One region of the Vibrio sp. R15-SG3-ISO1A genome, then DNA from elsewhere that is predicted to be linked to it. Evidence: predicted binding sites of a transcription regulator. Region 1 holds the regulator's gene; each other region holds the start of a gene.
What was found. The regulator CRP, encoded in region 1, controls carbon source genes, mostly activating them, when cyclic AMP is high. The targets are predictions, from matches to a motif close to TGTGANNNNNNTCACA.

Region 2: the regulator CRP is predicted to act here: its motif matches at 2,190-2,205, upstream of recB (exodeoxyribonuclease V subunit beta).
Region 3: the regulator CRP is predicted to act here: its motif matches at 2,533-2,548, upstream of malT (HTH-type transcriptional regulator MalT).
Region 4: the regulator CRP is predicted to act here: its motif matches at 2,456-2,471, upstream of deoD (purine-nucleoside phosphorylase).

Annotation. Positions count from the first base shown of each region.
Region 1 is NZ_JCBDGH010000092.1:35,138-39,881, forward strand. Features, by position in the region: gene astD (succinylglutamate-semialdehyde dehydrogenase) at 1-733, shown strand, start outside; gene AC6R0L_RS16730 (DUF1338 domain-containing protein) at 853-1,644, shown strand; gene crp (cAMP-activated global transcriptional regulator CRP) at 1,848-2,480, opposite strand; gene AC6R0L_RS16740 (phosphoribulokinase) at 2,738-3,607, opposite strand; gene AC6R0L_RS16745 (YheU family protein) at 3,702-3,914, opposite strand; gene AC6R0L_RS16750 (hydrolase) at 3,969-4,744, opposite strand, start outside.
Region 2 is NZ_JCBDGH010000070.1:101,797-106,540, reverse strand. Features, by position in the region: gene recB (exodeoxyribonuclease V subunit beta) at 1-2,013, opposite strand, end outside; gene recC (exodeoxyribonuclease V subunit gamma) at 2,408-4,744, opposite strand, start outside.
Region 3 is NZ_JCBDGH010000058.1:40,052-44,795, forward strand. Features, by position in the region: gene AC6R0L_RS08860 (glycogen/starch/alpha-glucan phosphorylase) at 1-2,171, opposite strand, end outside; gene malT (HTH-type transcriptional regulator MalT) at 2,729-4,744, shown strand, end outside.
Region 4 is NZ_JCBDGH010000058.1:20,033-24,776, forward strand. Features, by position in the region: gene phrB (deoxyribodipyrimidine photo-lyase) at 1-491, opposite strand, end outside; gene AC6R0L_RS08780 (MerR family transcriptional regulator) at 488-1,279, opposite strand; gene AC6R0L_RS08785 (YbgA family protein) at 1,269-2,219, opposite strand; gene deoD (purine-nucleoside phosphorylase) at 2,575-3,285, shown strand; gene AC6R0L_RS08795 (transposase) at 3,341-4,744, shown strand, end outside.

The sequences.
Region 1 (4,744 bases):
GGAGATGGGCGGCAACAACCCTATGGTCATCAGTGAGCACTATGGTGAGCTGGACGCGACGGTCTACACCATTTTGCAATCGGCCTTTATCAGTGCCGGGCAGCGTTGTACCTGCGCGCGTCGTCTCTATGTGCCTGTGGGCGACAAAGGCGATGCCTTGGTCAATCGCTTGGTTGAGGCCACACGCAAGCTGCGTGTCGATCAGCCGTTTGCAGAGCCAGCGCCTTTTATGGGCCCACAAATTTCGAAAGCTGCGGCACACTTTATCCTTAACGCACAGGCGAACTTGCAGAGCCTTGGTGGTGTGAGCTTGGTGGAAGCGAAAGCGGGCGAGGCGGCGTTTGTCACTCCGGGGATTATTGATGTCACGGCCATCGAAGCGCTGCCAGATGAAGAATACTTTGGCCCGCTGCTGCAAGTGGTGCGTTATCAAGGTCTTGAGCGCGCGGTTGAGCTGGCCAATGACACCCGCTTTGGTCTCTCTGCTGGGCTGGTGTCCACCGATGATGATGAGTGGGCCTACTTTGTTGACCACATTCGTGCAGGGATCGTCAATCGCAACCGCCAATTAACTGGGGCGAGTGGCGATGCGCCGTTTGGCGGACCGGGCGCCTCGGGCAACCTTCGCCCAAGTGCTTACTACGCTGCGGATTATTGCGCTTACCCTATGGCGTCGATGGAAGGCGAGCACACCTTGCTGCCTGAGACGTTAAGCCCGGGTGTAGAACTGTAAGACGCACCTTGGGCTCGCTTGGAGCCCAAGGTGTTCGACTCATTGCTAGGTTTGTGATTAAGCCATTCTTTTAAAGAACTAGCTTCACGATTCAGCTTCACGATTAACATGGAGACGTTATGACGCCTGCTCAACTGTTCGATTTACTGTGGCAAGACTATATTTCCCGTCTATGTCCTCAAGCGGCCAAGGTTCATCAGCTTTTAGAAGAAGATGAGCCGCTGATCAATGACCATATTGCGCTGCGTACCTTTAACATTGCGCCGCTCGGTATCGAGACATTGGCTGCGCCATTTATTGCGCTGGGTTACCAAGCGTGCGGTGACTACCTGTTTGAGAGCAAACACTTGGTCGCCAAGCACTACGAGCACGCCGATCCGACGTTGCCAAAAGTGTTCATCAGTGAGCTGAAAGTCGAAGAGTGCTCAGCGCCGCTGCAAAGCATTGTCAGCAAGCTGGTGGCACAAGTGGAGGTATCCGCACTGCAAAGCCATGAGTTTTTGTATGCGGGCCGTTTGTGGGATCTCAGCTATGAAGATTTTCAAACCCTCGCCCAAGAGAGTGAGTACGCAGCATGGCTTGCGGCGCACGGCTATGGGGCCAACCATTTCACCGTAAGCGTTAATCAGCTCAAGGCATTTGACGAGGTCGCGGCGGTGAATGAGCACCTGCGCCAAGCGGGCTTTGTCATCAATGAGTCGGGTGGCGAAGTGAAAGGCTCACCAGAGGTACTGCTTGAGCAATCGTCCACCATGGCAGACAGAGTCGAGGTGAGCTTTAGTGACGGTACGCAAGTGATCCCAGGTGGCTTCTACGAATTCGCCAAACGCTATCCGATGAGTAATGGTGAGCTCTACCCAGGGTTTGTCGCAGCGTCAGCGGATAAGATATTTGAGAGTACGAATGGGTAGGGAGTGCCTAGTTGATGGGAGTGCCTAGTTCCTAGTTACTAGTTCCTAGAGGGGGCTGGTGAAATGGGTGATGGGTAATAGGTAGTGGGTGATGGGAACTGGGTACTGGTAAATAAAAAGCCACCGCTGGTAGACAGGGTGGCTTTCTTAATCTTTAAAGGTTTTCTCTAGGAACTCGTCACTAGGAACTCGCCTCTAATACCCTATCGCGTGCCGTAGACGACGATGGTTTTACCGTGGGCGGAGATCAGGTTTTGCTCTTCAAGCATCTTCAAGATACGGCCAACGGTCTCGCGTGAACAGCCGACAATCTGACCGATCTCTTGACGAGTGATCTTGATTTGCATGCCGTCTGGGTGCGTCATGGCATCTGGCTGCTTCGCTAGGTTAAGTAGCGTTTGCGCGATGCGGCCTGTCACGTCTAGGAAGGCGAGGTCACCGACTTTTTGGCTCGTCACTTGTAGGCGGCTTGCCATTTGCGCAGATAGACGCATTAGGATGTCAGGGTTGACTTGGATAAGCTGACGGAACTTCTTGAATGAGATCTCTGCAACTTCACAAGGTGATTTAGCGCGAACCCAAGCGGTACGCTCTTGATCTTCTTCAAATAGACCAAGTTCACCGATAAAGTCACCTTGGTTTAGGTAAGAAAGGATCATTTCCTTACCTTCTTCGTCTTTAATCAGTACCGCCACAGAGCCTTTGACGATGTAGTAAAGCGTCTCTGCTTTCTCACCGGCGTGGATCAATGTGCTTTTTGATGGGTACTTATGAATATGACAATGTGACAGGAACCACTCTAATGTTGGATCGGTTTGAGGTTTACCTAGAACCATAATATCTCACTTCCTCTGCAGGGTACGCTTGCCGCTTTCCATTTTTGTCGCGCCAGTAAAAGGCGCGAAGCCTTGAACAAGGCTTTTTAGGATAAGAGCACTTATTCAATGCTGCAAGCCATCTTTGTTTCGGTTACAAATAGTAGCCTTTTTCAAAAGGGATTTCTTGATTTTAATCGTGTCAAGTTGGTGATTGTTTACGCAAAAATGTGCACATGATCACGGTATGACAAGTAAACGGGTCTTAGGACTGATCGCTAGCCAATTTTACCCGTCTCGATAAGCTGCTGTAGGATAGGTCTGACGATGAGCTCCATCGCAAAACTCATCTTACCCCCCGGCACGACAATGGTGTTGTGGCGCGACATGAAAGAGCCATCAATCATAGCGAGCAGATATGGGAAGTCGACCTGTTTGATGCCGCGCAGGCGGATCACCACAAAGCTTTCATCTAAACTTGGGATGCCTTTAGCGTTAAGTGGGTTGGACGTATCGACGGTCGGCACGCGTTGGAAGTTGATGTGGGTACGCGAAAATTGCGGGGTAATGTAGTTGAGGTAGTCGTCCATCGAGCGGACAATCGAGTCCATTACCGCTTCGCGTGAGTGACCGCGATCGCGCGTGTCACGGACGAATTTTTGAATCCACTCCAAGTTCACAATCGGCACCATGCCAATCAAAAAGTCGACGTGTTGGGCGACGTTGACCTCACCATCCACCACGCCGCCATGCAGTCCTTCGTAGAACAGCACGTCAGAATTTTCCGGCAAATCTTGCCACGGCGTGAAGGTGCCCGGCATTTGATTGTAGGGCACGGCTTCATCGAAGGTGTGCAAGTAGCGACGAATTTGCCCTGTGCCTTCATTGCCATACTGCTTAAAAAACTCAGACAGGGCAGGGAAGTCGTTCGCCTGCGGGCCAAAGTAGCTGATGTGGCGTCCTTGCTCGCGCGCTTTGCGGATCTCGACATCCATTTCTGGGCGCGTAAAGCGGTGGAAACTGTCCCCTTCCACCCAAGCCGGTTTCACGCGCATCATGTTAAACATTTTGCGAAACGCTTCAGAGGTCGTGGTTGTGCCCGCACCGGAAGAACCCGTTACGGCAATAATGGGGTGTTTTGCTGACATGACAAACCTTGTCTTATTCCTTGTCAAATGATGACCAATATAGCATGTTCTATTGATTGATCACGGTATGGTGTTTTTTAACGCACTGGAAATATTAAAACTTTGATTTGAGTTGAATATCCACGCTCTCATGCAGCTCTGAATAGACCACCACCGCTTCACCACTCACCAAGCTCTGACGGATCTGGGCGATTTTCTCGTCAAGAGAGATTTCCTGCTCGCCATAGTCCGTCCCTTCACGCAGTACAAATTCACGGATCAGGTTGTCTAGGGTGTCAGGGGCGATCTGTTGCCAAGGGATGATCATAAATACCTCATTCATTTATGATGAAAGTTGAAGGCGGCTATTATGCCGAAATGGCTAACGATTCGAAACGCTTAGGGATTCATAGTACGCCGGCAACGCCTCTTCTAACCAAAAGCGCGGCTTGATGGCGCTGCCAGTGAGAAAACCAACGTGGCCGCCTTGATCGAACAGGCGGTAGTCGATGTTGTCGGGCAGGACAAATTTCGGGATGACGTCGGGCGTCATAAACGGGTCGTCTTTGGCGTGGATGATTTGTGTCGGCAGGCGGATCTCTTTCAGGCGGTGAATCCCAGAGCAGCGCTGGTAGTAGTCTTGCGCGTCTTTAAAACCGTGGAGGGGAGCTGTGATGAGGTCATCAAACTCCATCAGTTTAGTGACCCGTTTGATGCTTTGATAAGAGAGATCGAGCTCGCCTTTTAACAGATGATGTTTACGCAGCGCGTTTTTCTTAAGTGAGGAGAGCAGGTAGGTTTTGTAGACCTTGGAGAAACCCTGCTCGATTCGCTTGGCGCAGGCCGACAAATCCAAAGGCGCGGAGACGATGGTTGCCGCGTCAAGCAGTGGCTCATCGCGGTAGTCGGCTAAGTAGTTCGCCAACATGTTTCCGCCTAGAGAGATGCCGACCGCGACTTTGGTTTGATCGGGAAACAGGTGGTTGAGGTGGCGTAAAAAGTGGCGAGCATCCTCGGTTTCGCCTGAGTGATAGGCGCGCGCGGTGTGGTTAGGTTTCCCGCTGCAACCGCGAAAATGCATCATCACGGCGAGCCAGCCCTGAGAAGAAAACGCGTGCATCAATCCGTTGGCGTAGGGGCTGTAAAAACAACCTTCTA
Region 2 (4,744 bases), on a different contig from region 1:
TACGCCGCGTTGCTGCCAAAGTTGACGGTAACCTTTAAACTCATTGATCGCGTTTTCCCACTCGTTTTCATCGTTGTTCAAGCTATCGAGTGTTGCCGCATCAAGGGCAAACAGTTCGCTGGCTAAGCACGCTCTTAACGCTCTGTCGTACTCGGGCGTCAACACCGCTTGCAATAGACGCTGCACATCGCTTGCAACAACAGAACTGAACACACTGTCTCGATTGGATAGATAGACACTGGCAATGCCTTGATCGGCCAGCGCTTGTTTGATCATCCGACCTTCATTCCCAGTGCGCACCAACACAGCAATATCACCGGCCTCAATCGCCTGCTCGCCTTTCGCGCCCAACAACATGGCCTCATTATTAGCCGCAGCCTGAAGAATTGTCTGGATCTGGTTGGCCGTCGCACTCGCCATCGCCTCAAGGTACTCACCTTTGGCGAGCGGTTTCTCTTCGGCTTCTTGTAACCAATACGTCAACGCTGGTTGTCGTGTGCCGCTTAAAGTCCAGCCTTTGCGCTCAGAGCCCGGAGAGGCGTTGACGGGATGAAAAGGAATATCTTGATCGTAGATAAACGGGCTTTTTGGCATAGAAAACACTTGATTGACCGCTGCCACCATATCGGCGCTTGAACGCCAGTTCGTGCCCAAAGTGAAATGCGACGTCACCTGTTGGCGCGCTTTAATGTAGGTAAAAATATCCGCGCCACGAAACGCATAAATCGCCTGTTTCGGGTCGCCAATCATAAACAGACCACACTCAGGACGATCTAGGTAAATACGACTGAAAATACTGTATTGCAGCGGGTCGGTATCTTGGAATTCGTCGATCATCGCAACGGGATAGAGAGTGCGAATGCGCTCACGCAGCAACTCAGTATCATCAAGGTCGATCGCCGCAGAGAGCTGAGTCAACAAGTCATCAAACGAGAGCCACTGCTTCTGAGCTTTGGCCGCTGCCAGCATTGTGCGGCAATGCTCTATCGCATGAGCCAACATCGGCGCTTTCAGATCCACCGGGTGAGCGAGGTGGGCTTCAATACGTGCAAATAACGGGTGCTCAGGCGCTTGGCCTTTCGGTGTTTTTTCAAGCAGTGCGTTTTGCGCAAACTTCTCCAGCGCCGTAGGTATCTCATAGTTTGTCGTCGCTTGGGCTGCCCAGGCAGAAACACTCTCTATCCAGGTCGGTAGCGATTTTTTACTGTAACTGCGCTTATTGACGTCTGACTCGTTGATGATCGCCAGCACCTCGTCTTGATGCGCTCGCCAAAGCGCCTTAAGTTCATCAATTTGAGCCAGATTACGCTCATGCAGATCCGCTAAGCTGCCCTGCATTGCAGGCACGCTTAACGCCAAAGGTGCGCCAGTCAAATAGTTCGAAATCGCGGCTAACAGCTCATTCGGCGCCCGCCAAATTCGGCGAATTTCACCTGCCAGTTGCGGGGGTAATGGATAGAAATTACGCCGCCAGTAATCTGCGACCACTTGCGCTTTTAAATGGCTTTCATCAGTGACAAATTCATTGCTAAATCGACTGCCTGACTCAAACGCATTTTGCGTCAGCATCCGCTGGCAGAAACCATGAATCGTGTAGACGGCGGCTTCATCCATCTGCCTTTCCGCTTGTAGCAATATTTGCGCAGCTTGAGCGTGATCCGTCACCGCTTCAAGCAAAGGCTCGATCACTGGGTCGCTGCTTTGGCCACGAGCAAAAGCAAGGCGCGCGTCATGAATACGCGCCCTGATCCTATCGCGTAGCTCCGCCGTGGCAGCCTCAGTAAAGGTCACCACCAAAATCTGATCCACAGTGAGCGGGTGCGCGTGCCGAGTGTGATCGTTGCCATGCCCGAGCAACAAGCGCAAATAGAGCCCAGCAATGGTAAAGGTTTTTCCCGTCCCAGCGGAGGCTTCAATCAGCCGAGCACCATGCAATGGAAAAGTCATCGTATCGAGTGCGGTCGGTGTGATATCACCACCACTAGAAAGAGTGGGACGAGACGATGCGGTCATAAAATTCTGCCCTTTAACTGTACGAGTTGACACATTGGCTCAATCGCACATTGTATGAATTCATGGATGTTTCACCTATCACGATTCAGCTCGACAATATTAGTGCTAATACTCAATGTGATCCGGTTAATAAAACGCTATTTTATCTGTTAACCCCATAAAAATACGGGGAGTTCTGCGATCTTACTCACAGCAGCCTATAGAGTGAGTCGTTAGTATTCGCAGCATGAGTTGAGGCAGTGTGTCTGCCCATCAACCCAACAAATCATGGTCCCTCTGACCTGTGGCCGTACAGCGAACGCCCTACACTATAATGATTTTCTGGCGGCCACTTTACCTTCTGCTATTTTTTACTTTTCATCTTCTATTTTTGTTCTTCATCTTCACTGCCCCTCTACGACACATCGGCAGCATCCTGTGCAGCGAGACGAGGTGCTTGAATGACGCGAGCAGCCAATGTACGCACTCGAGCGGCCAGTTCCTCATCCCATTGCGGCCAAATACGACGAATATAACTGTCGTTGCCTTCGCCACTCGACATGTAGCCATCATTGAACGTCTCGGCCATTTTTTTCAGCGATTTGTCTTCATCGTCCACCCACTTTCCGCGACTAAAGCCCGCTTCTATCGCCGCTAAAGCGGTACGGGGGAAATAAGGTAAAGGTTCACTCATGCCTTGGTAGTAAAGACCCACCAGCTCATTGAGTAGTGCGTACGCTTGCTCACGAGACTCTAGTGCAGGGTAGATTAGATGCTGCGCCCCTTCTTTTTTGTCATAGCCGATCAGGTGAGTGCGCAGCGCACGACCACTGGCGGCCATGGCCAAATGATCAAGCCAAGCGGAGAGATAGTCTTGAGATCGAATCCGCCCAGTACGAAAACGCACAAGCCCAGATTGGTACACTTGAGTCAACCAGCCGACCAGCTGTACGGGTTTGCCATCGCCAAGCACATCCAACGTGAGAGTGACTTCATGATCCTCACAAGGCGCTTGACACAATCCGTGCAAGGTTTTCGCTAACTCTTCACTTTGCACTCGGTTGGTTTCAAACTCAATGTCACCAAAGGCGCCAATAGGCAAACGCCCTTCGGCGCGATGCTTCGCCACACATTGCGCGATCAAGCGACTAGGATCGCGATCAGCTAATGTGTGAGCGGTCAGCAGTGTCGTAAGCAGCTCATCGCGCAACTGATAGCTTTCCAGTCCGCCCAGCACAAAGGGCTCTTCATCGTTCATCACAGGTTGCGGCGGCTCAAACGTCACCTTTAAACGGCGGTTGAAAAAGTACTGAACAGGCAGGCGCCAAAAGCGTTGCAGCTCGACTAAATCCAACTCGAGTGGAAAGTGTGCGCCGAGTAGGTAGTCACTCAACTGACGCTGGAAGTCGCCACTCTTTTGCCCCTGGCGCAAGGCGGCAGGTAACCACTCTTGGGCATAACTCGCCCGCTCGCCAATAAACGCCTCAGCGCTGAACGGCACCATAGGATGAGACGTGCTCAAGTGGTGAACAAGGCGCGAGCCGGACTCATCACAGCCTAAATCTGAATCGCCTTCCAAACAGTAGTTTTGATGGCAGTATTCCATTAACTCAGAGACCAACACCGATGGCATGCGCGGCGTGTTGTCTTGAATTGAGCGCCCGACATAACTGATGTAAAGCGTGTCCTGCGCCGATAACAGCGCCTCTAAGAAAAGGTAGCGGTCGTCATCTCGGCGCGAACGGTCGCCATGCTTAGCGCGACCATTCATCAAATCAAACCCTTCCGGCGGCACAGACCTTGGATAAACGCCTTCATTCATCCCCAATAGACACACAGTCTTAAATGGGATGGAGCGCATCGGCATGAGGGTACAGAAATTGACTTGGCCGGCAAGAAAGCGCTGACTTACCCGCGTACCAGAGAGCTTGTCACGCAAATATTGCGTCACAATCGCAGCAGAGAGCGGCGCACTGAACGCGGCATCATTCAGCTGCTCTTTGAGAATCGCCAACGTATCACGAATGGATTTGAGCGCCGCTTCACCATCCAAATCCACCAAAAAGAAATCATCCAACAGTTGAGTCAGCACTTCGCGCCACTGATCCACCCCCTGGCTCTGCGCTAACTTAGCGCGATAGTGAGCAACGGTTTCAATATAGTGAGCCAGTTTGCCCGCCAGTTCGGCGCCAAGGCCTTGAACTTCGTTGAACGGCGCCAGTTCGCCTTGTTCGGTGTTCAGCAGCCCTGCCGATGCAGGCATCGCATAGCCCAGCAACATGCGGTTAATACCAAATTGCCATGTATTTTGGCCTGTTTTAGGCAAATCAAATTCTTGTGCGGTGTGGCCGTCGAGCCCCCAGCGAATCCCCGATTGTTCTACCCACTGTTTTGCGCGAATAAACTCGTTATCGTCGAGACCAAATCGCGCCAAGATCGCTGGTGTTTCCAGCAGCTCAAGCAGCTCCGAGGCCAAACAGCGCGATTGCGGCAGCATGGTCAATAATAAGAAAGCATTCAAGATCGGGCTTTCTTGGTTGGCACTGCGATCCGAGATAGAAAAAGGGATGAATCGTTCACCCGGCGCATTGCCAAACACCGCTTGAATGGCCGGACTGTAGGCATTGATGTCCGCCACCATAACAATCACATCACGCGGTTTGAGCGACGGATCCGCTTCAAACATTGCCAACAGTTGATCGTGCAGCACTTCCACTTCTCGCATTGGGCTATGACAAGCATGTAAGGTCAG
Region 3 (4,744 bases), on a different contig from region 1:
GCTTTGAGCAGTGGGTCTGCGTGGTAGTAATCGTATGGGTTGTAGCCAGCTTTCTTCAGTGCAACCACTTCGTCGACTTCAAGACCAAAGATGTAGATGTTGTCGTCGCCGACTTCTTCACGGATTTCAACGTTTGCCCCATCCATAGTACCGATAGTCAGCGCACCGTTGAGTGCCATCTTCATGTTACCCGTACCGGACGCTTCTTTACCGGCCAACGAGATTTGCTGAGACACGTCCGCCGCTGGGATGATGATCTCTGCCATGCTCACGCGGTAGTCAGGGATGAAGACGACTTTCAGCTTGTTGCCAATGCGTGGGTCGTTGTTGATCTTCTCTGCAATCTTGTTCACTGCGAAGATGATCTCTTTCGCTAAGTGGTAACCCGGCGCCGCTTTTGCCGCGAAGAAGCAGACGCGCGGCGTACACTCAAAACCCGGCTCATTAATGATGCGGTGGTAGAGAGACAAGATGTGCAGCAAATCAAGGTGCTGACGCTTGTACTCGTGCAGACGTTTGATTTGCACATCGAAAATCGCGTTGGTATCGAGCTCGATGCCCATGTTGTCTGATACCCACTTAGCCAAGCGCTCTTTGTTCTCTTTCTTCACCGCCATAAACGCTTGTTGGAACTCGGCGTCATCAGCGTATTTCGCGATACCTTCAAGCTGCTCAAGCTTCGCTGGCCATTCACTGCCGATTTTGTCAGTGATCAGCGCGGATAAACCTGGGTTACAGAACTTCAGCCAACGACGAGGCGTAATACCATTGGTCACATTGTGCAGACGCGTTGGGAACATCGCGTGGAACTCTGGGAAGAGATCTTTTTTCACCAACTCTGAGTGCAGCGCCGCTACACCGTTCACCGCGTAAGAACCGATCACACACAGGTTTGCCATGCGAACCATACGGTTGAAGCCTTCTTCGATGATCGACAGCTTCGCTTGTTTCTCACCATCACCCGGCCACATTGCGCGCACTTCTTGTAGGAAGCGATGGTTGATCTCAAAAATGATCTCCATATGACGTGGTAGCAGACGTTGAATCAAAGACTCTGGCCACGTTTCCAATGCTTCTGGTAGTAGTGTGTGGTTGGTGTACGCGAAGGTTTGCGAACTGATTTCCCACGCTTTATCCCAAGATAGCCCTTTTTCATCGAGCAAAATGCGCATCAATTCAGGGATAGCAATCGTTGGGTGCGTATCGTTAAGCTGAATCGTTTCTTGCTTTGGAAGATCCGCAAGTGCAAAACCCGCTGCTTCGTGACGACGTAAAATGTCACGTACCGATGCTGCTGAGTGGAAGTACTGCTGCATCAAACGCAGTGTTTTGCCTTTCTCATGGTTGTCATTCGGGTACAGCACTTTAGTAATGTTGCCGGCGTCAATCAGCGCGTGCTGCGCTTCGAAGTAATCGCCGTTGTTGAAACTTGCCAATGAGAATGGCGCAATCGCCTGACATTCCCACAAACGCAGCGGGTATACCGTGTCAGATTCATAACCGACAATCGGTAAGTCCCAAGGCATCGCTTTCACGCTCATGCCCGGTACCCATTTGCGTACTTCTTTGCCGTTCTCGTAATTCACTTCAACGCTGCCGTAGAAGCCAATTTCTTGCGCTAATTCTGGGCGCGCGACTTCCCACGGGTAGCCTTCGACACCACGCCAAGCATCCGGCGCTTCTTGTTGACGTCCGTCAACAAAAGATTGCTTGAACAGACCGTATTCGTAGTGCAAACCGTAACCAACGGTTGGGAACTCTTGCGCTGCACAAGAATCCATAAAACACGCCGCCAAACGACCTAGACCACCGTTACCCAGAGACGGGTCGCGCTCTTCTTCCAACAAGTCGGTCAGGTTTTGGCCCAGTTCGGCCATTGCATCTGTGATCTGCTCGTAGAGACCTAAGCTGATTAGGTTGTTACCGGTCAAACGACCGATAAGAAATTCAAGAGATAAATAGTTGACGCTTTTCGCGTTCTTGATGCGTGGGTCTTGCTCGGTTTTCAAAAGATCCAGCGTTGTGATCTCTGCCAGGGCTTTACCCATAGCAAGGTACCATTCACGCGGAGTTGCGGTGTCTACGGTTTTCGCGTAGGTCGCAGAAAGGTGCATTTTAACGTCAGCTTGAAAGCTGGCTTTATCAAATTTTTTCTGTTGAGTAGGTTTCATTAGAGAAATCTCACTTATCGGTTTCAATCCATCTGAGACATATCGTGCAATGCTCTGTCTTGCAAAACATCCTCCTACTTCGGTAGCGATTTAGGAGGAGGAGTCAGGGCGTAGAGGGCGTAATTCACAACAAGCAGTGATCCAACTCGCAATAAACCGATGAGTGAACTGGACTCTGTTGATTAAGATCACACCATGACCCTAAACGACCTTACCTAAGGTGTATGAAACTTCGTCGAAATCAAAAACTGGCAAATGAAAAATATGCAGCGTGAATCACAGAATGTTTTCATCCTGAGTGCAAATTACACGATTTCTCGTGCAAAGCATGAGTTGAGACAAGTTTTACCGAACAGATTAACGTGACTCAAATCACAAAATAGGGGCGTAGACACGCGCAAAATGTGAAATATGCGAAAAAGTCGCTCTCCTCACATAACAATCCCCCCAACTCTTAAGTAACATCCCACTCAACAACAAAAAATCGAACAAGAAACAACCCATCTTGACGTCGTGCTCGCTGACACGTTCACTGACAATAAGATAAGGATGAGAAGATGTGGATTCCTTCGAAACTCACGCGTCCTGGCCGTTTACACAACGCCATCGTACGCCCAAGAGTTCTTGATTTACTTCAGCAAGCACCCTGCTACAAACTGGTGCTTTTTCGCTCGCCTGCCGGATACGGCAAAACCACCATGGCCGCCCAGTGGCTCGCCGACAAACCTAATGTCGGCTGGTACAGCATCGATGAAAGCGATAATGACCCGTTCCGCTTCATGAACTACCTGCTGCAAGCCCTAAACAAAGCGACCAACCAGGCTTGCCCGAATTCACAAAAATTGGCCGAAAAGCGTCAATTTTCCTCACTTCACTCCTTGTTCAGTGAAGTATTTGCGGAGATGTCCGAGTATTTTAACGAGTGTTATGTGGTCCTTGATGACTACCACCTCATTTCTGACGATGAGATCCACGAGGCGATGCGCTTTTTCCTCAAGCACATGCCCGACAACCTGACATTAGTCGTCACCAGTCGCGCCGCGCCGCCACTGGGCACGGCCAACTTACGTGTGCGCGATCTGATGATTGAGATCGGTGACGAGTTACTGGCGTTCGATACGGAAGAGACCACCCGTTTCTTCAACCAGCGCATCGCCGATGGCATTGATGATGCCACGGCAGACAACCTGCGCAACTACGTCGAAGGTTGGCCATCGGCCCTGCAGTTGATCGCCCTTCAAGCGCAAGGTCAAAATCGCACGTTGGCGCAATCGGCTGAGTCTTTTTCGCAATTTAATCACGCGCATCTGTGGGATTATTTGGTTGAAGAAGTGTTTGATCTGCTCGACCAAGAGACACGTCAGTTCTTACTGCAATGCTCGGTGCTGGATCACTTCAACGACAGCATGGTGGCGGCGCTGACTCAGCGTGATGACGCCCTCAGTATGATTGAGTCGCTCAACCGCTATGGGTTGTTTATCCACCCGCTTGAAGGTGAGCAAAACTGGTATCGCTTCCACAATCTATTTGCCGAGTTTCTTGCACATGAGCGCTCAGCGCGTATGCCGCAAAAAGAGCAAGAGCTGCACCAAGTCGCCGCGCGCGCTTGGCTCAAACAATCCTCGCCCCATGAGGCACTCAAACACGCGCAAGAAGCCAAAGACAGCCAACTGATCGCCGATATTTTGAGCCAGTTTGGCTGGAAAATGTTCAATGGTGGTGAACTTAAAGCCCTAGAGCAGGCCATTGATTCGTTATCGCCGGAGCAGCTCTACAGCGAACCGAAATTGTGTATGTTGCAAGCGTGGCTTGCTCAGAGTCAGCACCGCTACAACGATGTCGGTGACTTGCTTGCCAAAGCCGATGAGCAAATGCGCCAGTTCAACGTGGTACTCAGCAGCAAAGAGCAAGGCGAGTTCAACGCCCTGCGCGCGCAAGTCGCCATCAACCAGAACCAACCAGAAAAAGCGCTGGAACTGGCTGAGCTGGCACTGAGCCAAGTTGACAGCACGGTCTATCGAAGCCGCATTGTTGCGACCTCGGTCGTCGGCGAGGTCAATCACGTCCTTGGCCGTCTCAGCCGCGCGTTGCCTATGATGCAGCAAACAGAGAAACTGGCTCGCCAGTATCAGGTCTATCATCAGGCGCTGTGGGCGATGTTACAACAAAGCGAGATTTTGATCGCACAAGGCTATGTGCAAGCAGCATACGAAGTGCAAGACAACGCCTTCAAACTGATTGAAGAGCAACAACTGCATCAAGTGCCGATGCATGAATTTTTGCTGCGAGTACGCGCGCAAATCCTCTGGTGTTGGAACCGTTTGGACGAAGCCGAAGACTGCGCGTTCAAAGGCATCGATGTACTGGGCAAACAGAGCCCAAGTAAGCACTTACATAGCTACTCGATGTTGGCTCGCATTGCAATTGGCCGTGGCGAGCTCGACCGAGCCGCGAAATACATCGACCATATTTTGCATCTACTCAAACAATCAACCTATCACGTCGATTGGACCGCAAACGCATCACTGTCGTTGATTCTGTTTTGGCAAGCACGCGGCGATCTTGACTCAATG
Region 4 (4,744 bases), on a different contig from region 1:
TCACTATAGAGTTTACTTAAATAAGCGCGCTTGTAAGGGGTGAAGACTTTGAAATAGTCGCCTTGCTTGTTGCGCACTGAGCCCGGCGGAAAAATACACTTGTCATCAAAGCGATGCACCTCCACAGAACTTGAACTCAACGCCTCCTCCAGCGCTTCATCGCGGCGACGTTCATTCAGTTCATACTCGTTATTTAGATACAGAGCCGTTGCTTTGGCTTGCAGTGCCAACTCAGCCACCAGCGCTGCGCTGTCTGCGAAGGTCTCGACTTGCGCGTAATAAAGCGGGATGTCGAGTTCGGCTAATTCCGTCTTTAACTCGTGCAAGCGACGGTAGATGAGATCCGCTTGCCTTGGACTATGATCATGGGTTTGCCAGGTACCAGGCGTTGCGATGTATAACGCCACGACCGGTTGACCTCGATTCACGGCGCTCACTAAGGCATGATTGTCTTCAACACGTAAATCACGGCGAAACCAAACAATATTCAAAACGTTCTCCTTACCAATTCGATCATTTCTGACAGCGAGACTTGCCCATGCTGCGCTTCTAACTCTTTGATCACACTAAGCTGAGATTCACTCGGTTTCGTAGCACTGTAAAACGCCAGTTGTTCAAAGCGGTGAACGGCGGTGTGCTCTAAGAGGCCCGACAGATCCTCGACGCCATCAATCATCAAGACTCGATAGCCTTGACTGACCAGACTCAGGGCCCACAGTTGAGTGTGAATATCGCGCGCCGCATCGAGATTGATTGCCAAACATTTACCGCGATGGGCCACCTTGTTTTCCGCCTCAATGATCTGGTTGAGCTTGGTGACCATCAAGGTGTTAAACAGACCAAGATGTAAAGATCGCAGACTTTGTTTCACTAGAGCGAGCGCGTTGAGCGTTGGCGTGATGAACTGACGCTCAACCAACTCAAGAGGATACTCTTTCAGCACACCATTAATCACACTCTCTGCACGCTTAGTGTTGAGGTTAGTCAGCGCTTCAAGCACCTCCTCTACTGCCTCTAAACTGCCGATATCTAGCGCTTCATCTGGCAAATCAGACCCGAGCAGGGCTTTCACTTTACCAATCGAAATCCCTTTCGCGAGCCAGCCTTGAATCTCATTGATGAGTGCAATGTGCTCATCCGTGTAGAGTCTGTGGCCTTTTTCAGTGCGCTCCGGTTGGATCAAGTTATAGCGACGCTGCCACGCTCGCAGCGTCACAGGCTTAACTCCGGTTAAATCCGAGACCTCTCGAATCGCATACCAATTTTTTTCACAGACCATAACGCAGTCTTAACTCCTGTGGGTGTGGCTGCAGAAACTTTTGCTTCGCCAAGTATTCATCGGGATGAGTGGATAGATAATGTTTGATGAGCGTTAGCGGCGCCAACAAAGGCAGCAAACCCACACGGTATTCGTCGATCACGCGGCGCAGCTCAGACTTTTGTTCTTTGTCGAGATGACGCTTAAAGTAACCTTGGATGTGCATCAGCACGTTAGTGTTGTTTTTACGACTGGCGCGATTGGCCACCGCTTGCATCAGCGCGGTACGGTACAAGTGGTAAAACTCTTCGATGTCGTACTCTTTGATGTTGGCAACCATGCGCCCAAGCTCTTTGTACGCTTCAGGGTGATGAGCCATTAAGGTCAACTTGTAACGCGAGTGGAAAGCGATGATTTTGCCACGGGTCGGCGTCTCACCCATTGAGTCATAAAAATCACGTAGGGTATAGACGCGGGTAATGAAGTTCTCTTTCAACACAGGATCATTGAGCCGTCCATCTTCCTCAACGGGTAGCCATGGCATCTGCTCCATCAACTGCTGTGTATACAGCCCAACCCCAATATTTTCCGCACCAGCTTTACGGTATACTTTAACGCGCTCCATTCCACAGGTGGGCGATTTAGCACAAACGATGTAACCGCATAGCTCTTCATCGACTAAACTGGCAACCTTCTCTTGGGAATAGCGAATCATAGCGTCCGTGTGATCTTTGCTCGAATCTTTGGTCTCTACCAGCGCAATGCGCTCGTCGTTTGACATCAATCGAATCGTCGGCCTAGGAACCGGCATCCCCATTCCCACTTCAGGGCATATCGGCATAAATTCAAAAAACGGTGCCAACTCTTTCGTGACAAACTTGCTGATCTTATGACCCGAGTCGAAACGGACTTTTTCTCCCAGCACACAAGAACTGATACCGATCGTAATTTGCTTTTCCATGTTGAGCTCCCATCACCATCAAATGTGTACAACTTAATTTCTTGTATAACTCAATTTCTCATATAAGTAGTAGCACAGCACTTGAAACATGTACAAAAAAATTATTTGTACAATGTTACGCAAACTTAACCATTTTGGTTCACTACCCAAGCAAACGTTTTTGCAAATCGATTGCCAAATCACTTTCAACACATTTGGTTATCAATATCTCAAAATCGTCATGGCACACCCTGTTTTGTGAGCAACCTCTCAAGGAACAATGGCTGACAAGGCTAGTATTGCCTCAACACAGAATTGAAGTTCAACATAATTGGTAATCAGCACCGCGATTACTGACCCAATTGGAGTAATGACTATGGCAACCCCACACATTAATGCTCAGCCAGGCGACTTTGCAGAAACCGTATTGATGCCAGGCGATCCGCTACGCGCTAAATACATCGCAGAGACATTCCTTGATGACGTCAAACAAGTTTGTGACGTTCGCAACATGTTTGGTTACACAGGCACCTACAAAGGCAAAAAAGTGTCGGTGATGGGTCACGGCATGGGCATCCCATCTTGCTGTATCTACGTTCATGAGTTGATTGCCGAGTTCGGTGTGAAGAACGTGATTCGTGTCGGTAGCTGTGGCGCTGTACGTGACGACGTAAAATTGATGGACGTCGTGATTGGCATGGGCGCCTCCACAGACTCAAAAGTTAACCGAATCCGTTTCAACGATCACGATTTCGCAGCCATTGCGGACTTTGGTCTTCTTGAAACCGCCGTTGCTCAAGCTCGCGCGCAAAACGTGCCAGTCAAAGTCGGTAACGTATTCTCAGCAGATCTCTTCTACACACCAGAAGCAGATATCTTCGAGAAGATGGAAAAACTCGGCATCCTTGGTGTGGATATGGAAGCTGCAGGCATCTACGGCGTTGCCGCTGACCTTGGTGCAAAAGCGCTCACCATTCTGACTGTCTCTGATCACATCATCCGTGGTGAAAAGCTGAGCTCAGAAGAGCGTCAAAAATCGTTCAATGACATGATGAAAGTGGCGCTAGAAACTGCTATCAACCTGTAACGATATTGCAGCCAAGTGACCGCTTGGCTGCCCAGATAGTCCCGAGGGGGAGAGAGTGACAACTGGCAAACTGCCAAAGGAAGCAGATGGGTTACAGCTCAATTTTTGTAAAACATTGGCGTGTGACAACTTTGGATTGAGTGATGCGCATCGTTACGTTGTGCAGCACGCTAACCCTAAACGACCTGCGATGGTATGCCGGGAGTGCGGTGCTTTCCCCCCCTTACTTAACAATCAAGATGTGCTGACTGAACTGCAACGTTTACGCCAGCTACACAGCGATGGGCTGCCCGCTTGTCGCCAGCCTGATTGTCCCAACATGGGCCTTTCGGTTCACACACATAAACACCTCTACCACGCGTTTGGCTACAGTGGTGATAGGCAACGCTATCGTTGCAAAGCGTGCCAATCGACCTTTGTCGATAAGTGGTCAGGGGCGAACAAAAAACGTCAATTTCAAGAAAACCTGCTTGGGTTGCTGTATACGGGTTATACTGTGCGTGAAATCTGCCGCAAGCTTTCCATCAACCCCAAAACCTTTTATGACCATGTTGACCATATTGCCAGCCGCTGCCGACGCAAGCTTGCCATGATTGACGCTCGTTGGGTCAACCACGCTAAACACTACGAACTCGCATCTCACTACGTCACCCTGCAACCAAAAAGCAATAACGGCGTATTGTGGTTTGCGACGGGTGAAGCCCACAGCGGCTACATTTTGTGCCAACACGTCAACTACTCGGCTAATGAAGAACCCGTTGGTGGCATCGATCATGACCCGTACCAAACGCCTGCGCGTTTTGTCTCACGCGATCACTGCTCTGAGGCCAACCTGCCCGTGCCAACGCCACCGAGCGATCTTCGCGAGCGCATCGATCAGCAGTACCAAACCATTTTGGCGCGAGGCAATGTGGAAGATCCCATGGGCAACCTCACCGTCTTCCATTACCCCTCTAAAGGGGCATTAATCAGAGCACCGTACACCTCGTACGCCCATTTCTTACATGTGCTGGATTTGTGTCAGGACGACCGCCAAGTTTCCATCTATCTACCGCAAGATCCGGTGCTTCGCTCTGCAGCATTAAGCATATGCCTGCCTAGAATTCAGCGTCAAAATATCGACCTTATGTATGTCGAAGAAGATCCACAGTGGTCTCTGAACCACAGTTTGGACAAAATCGACATCGTGCATATGGGTTGGTGGCGCGATCGCTGGGCGATTACTTCCGATGGTCAATACGCCAAGGGCATCTGCTATCTCGCAGGACAAGATAATCGACCTAACTACTGGCTGCGCAGGGCTTCCATTCGTCAAACGGCGTTTTTCCAGTCTCGTTTTCAAACGCTCTTTAGCGGTTTTATCAATGAGCCGCGTCGCAAACTCAGACCGGGTGGCCTACTGCCTATGTTGGATATTTTTAGAGCGTGGCATAATTTGTGCTACCAAGACAAACAAGGC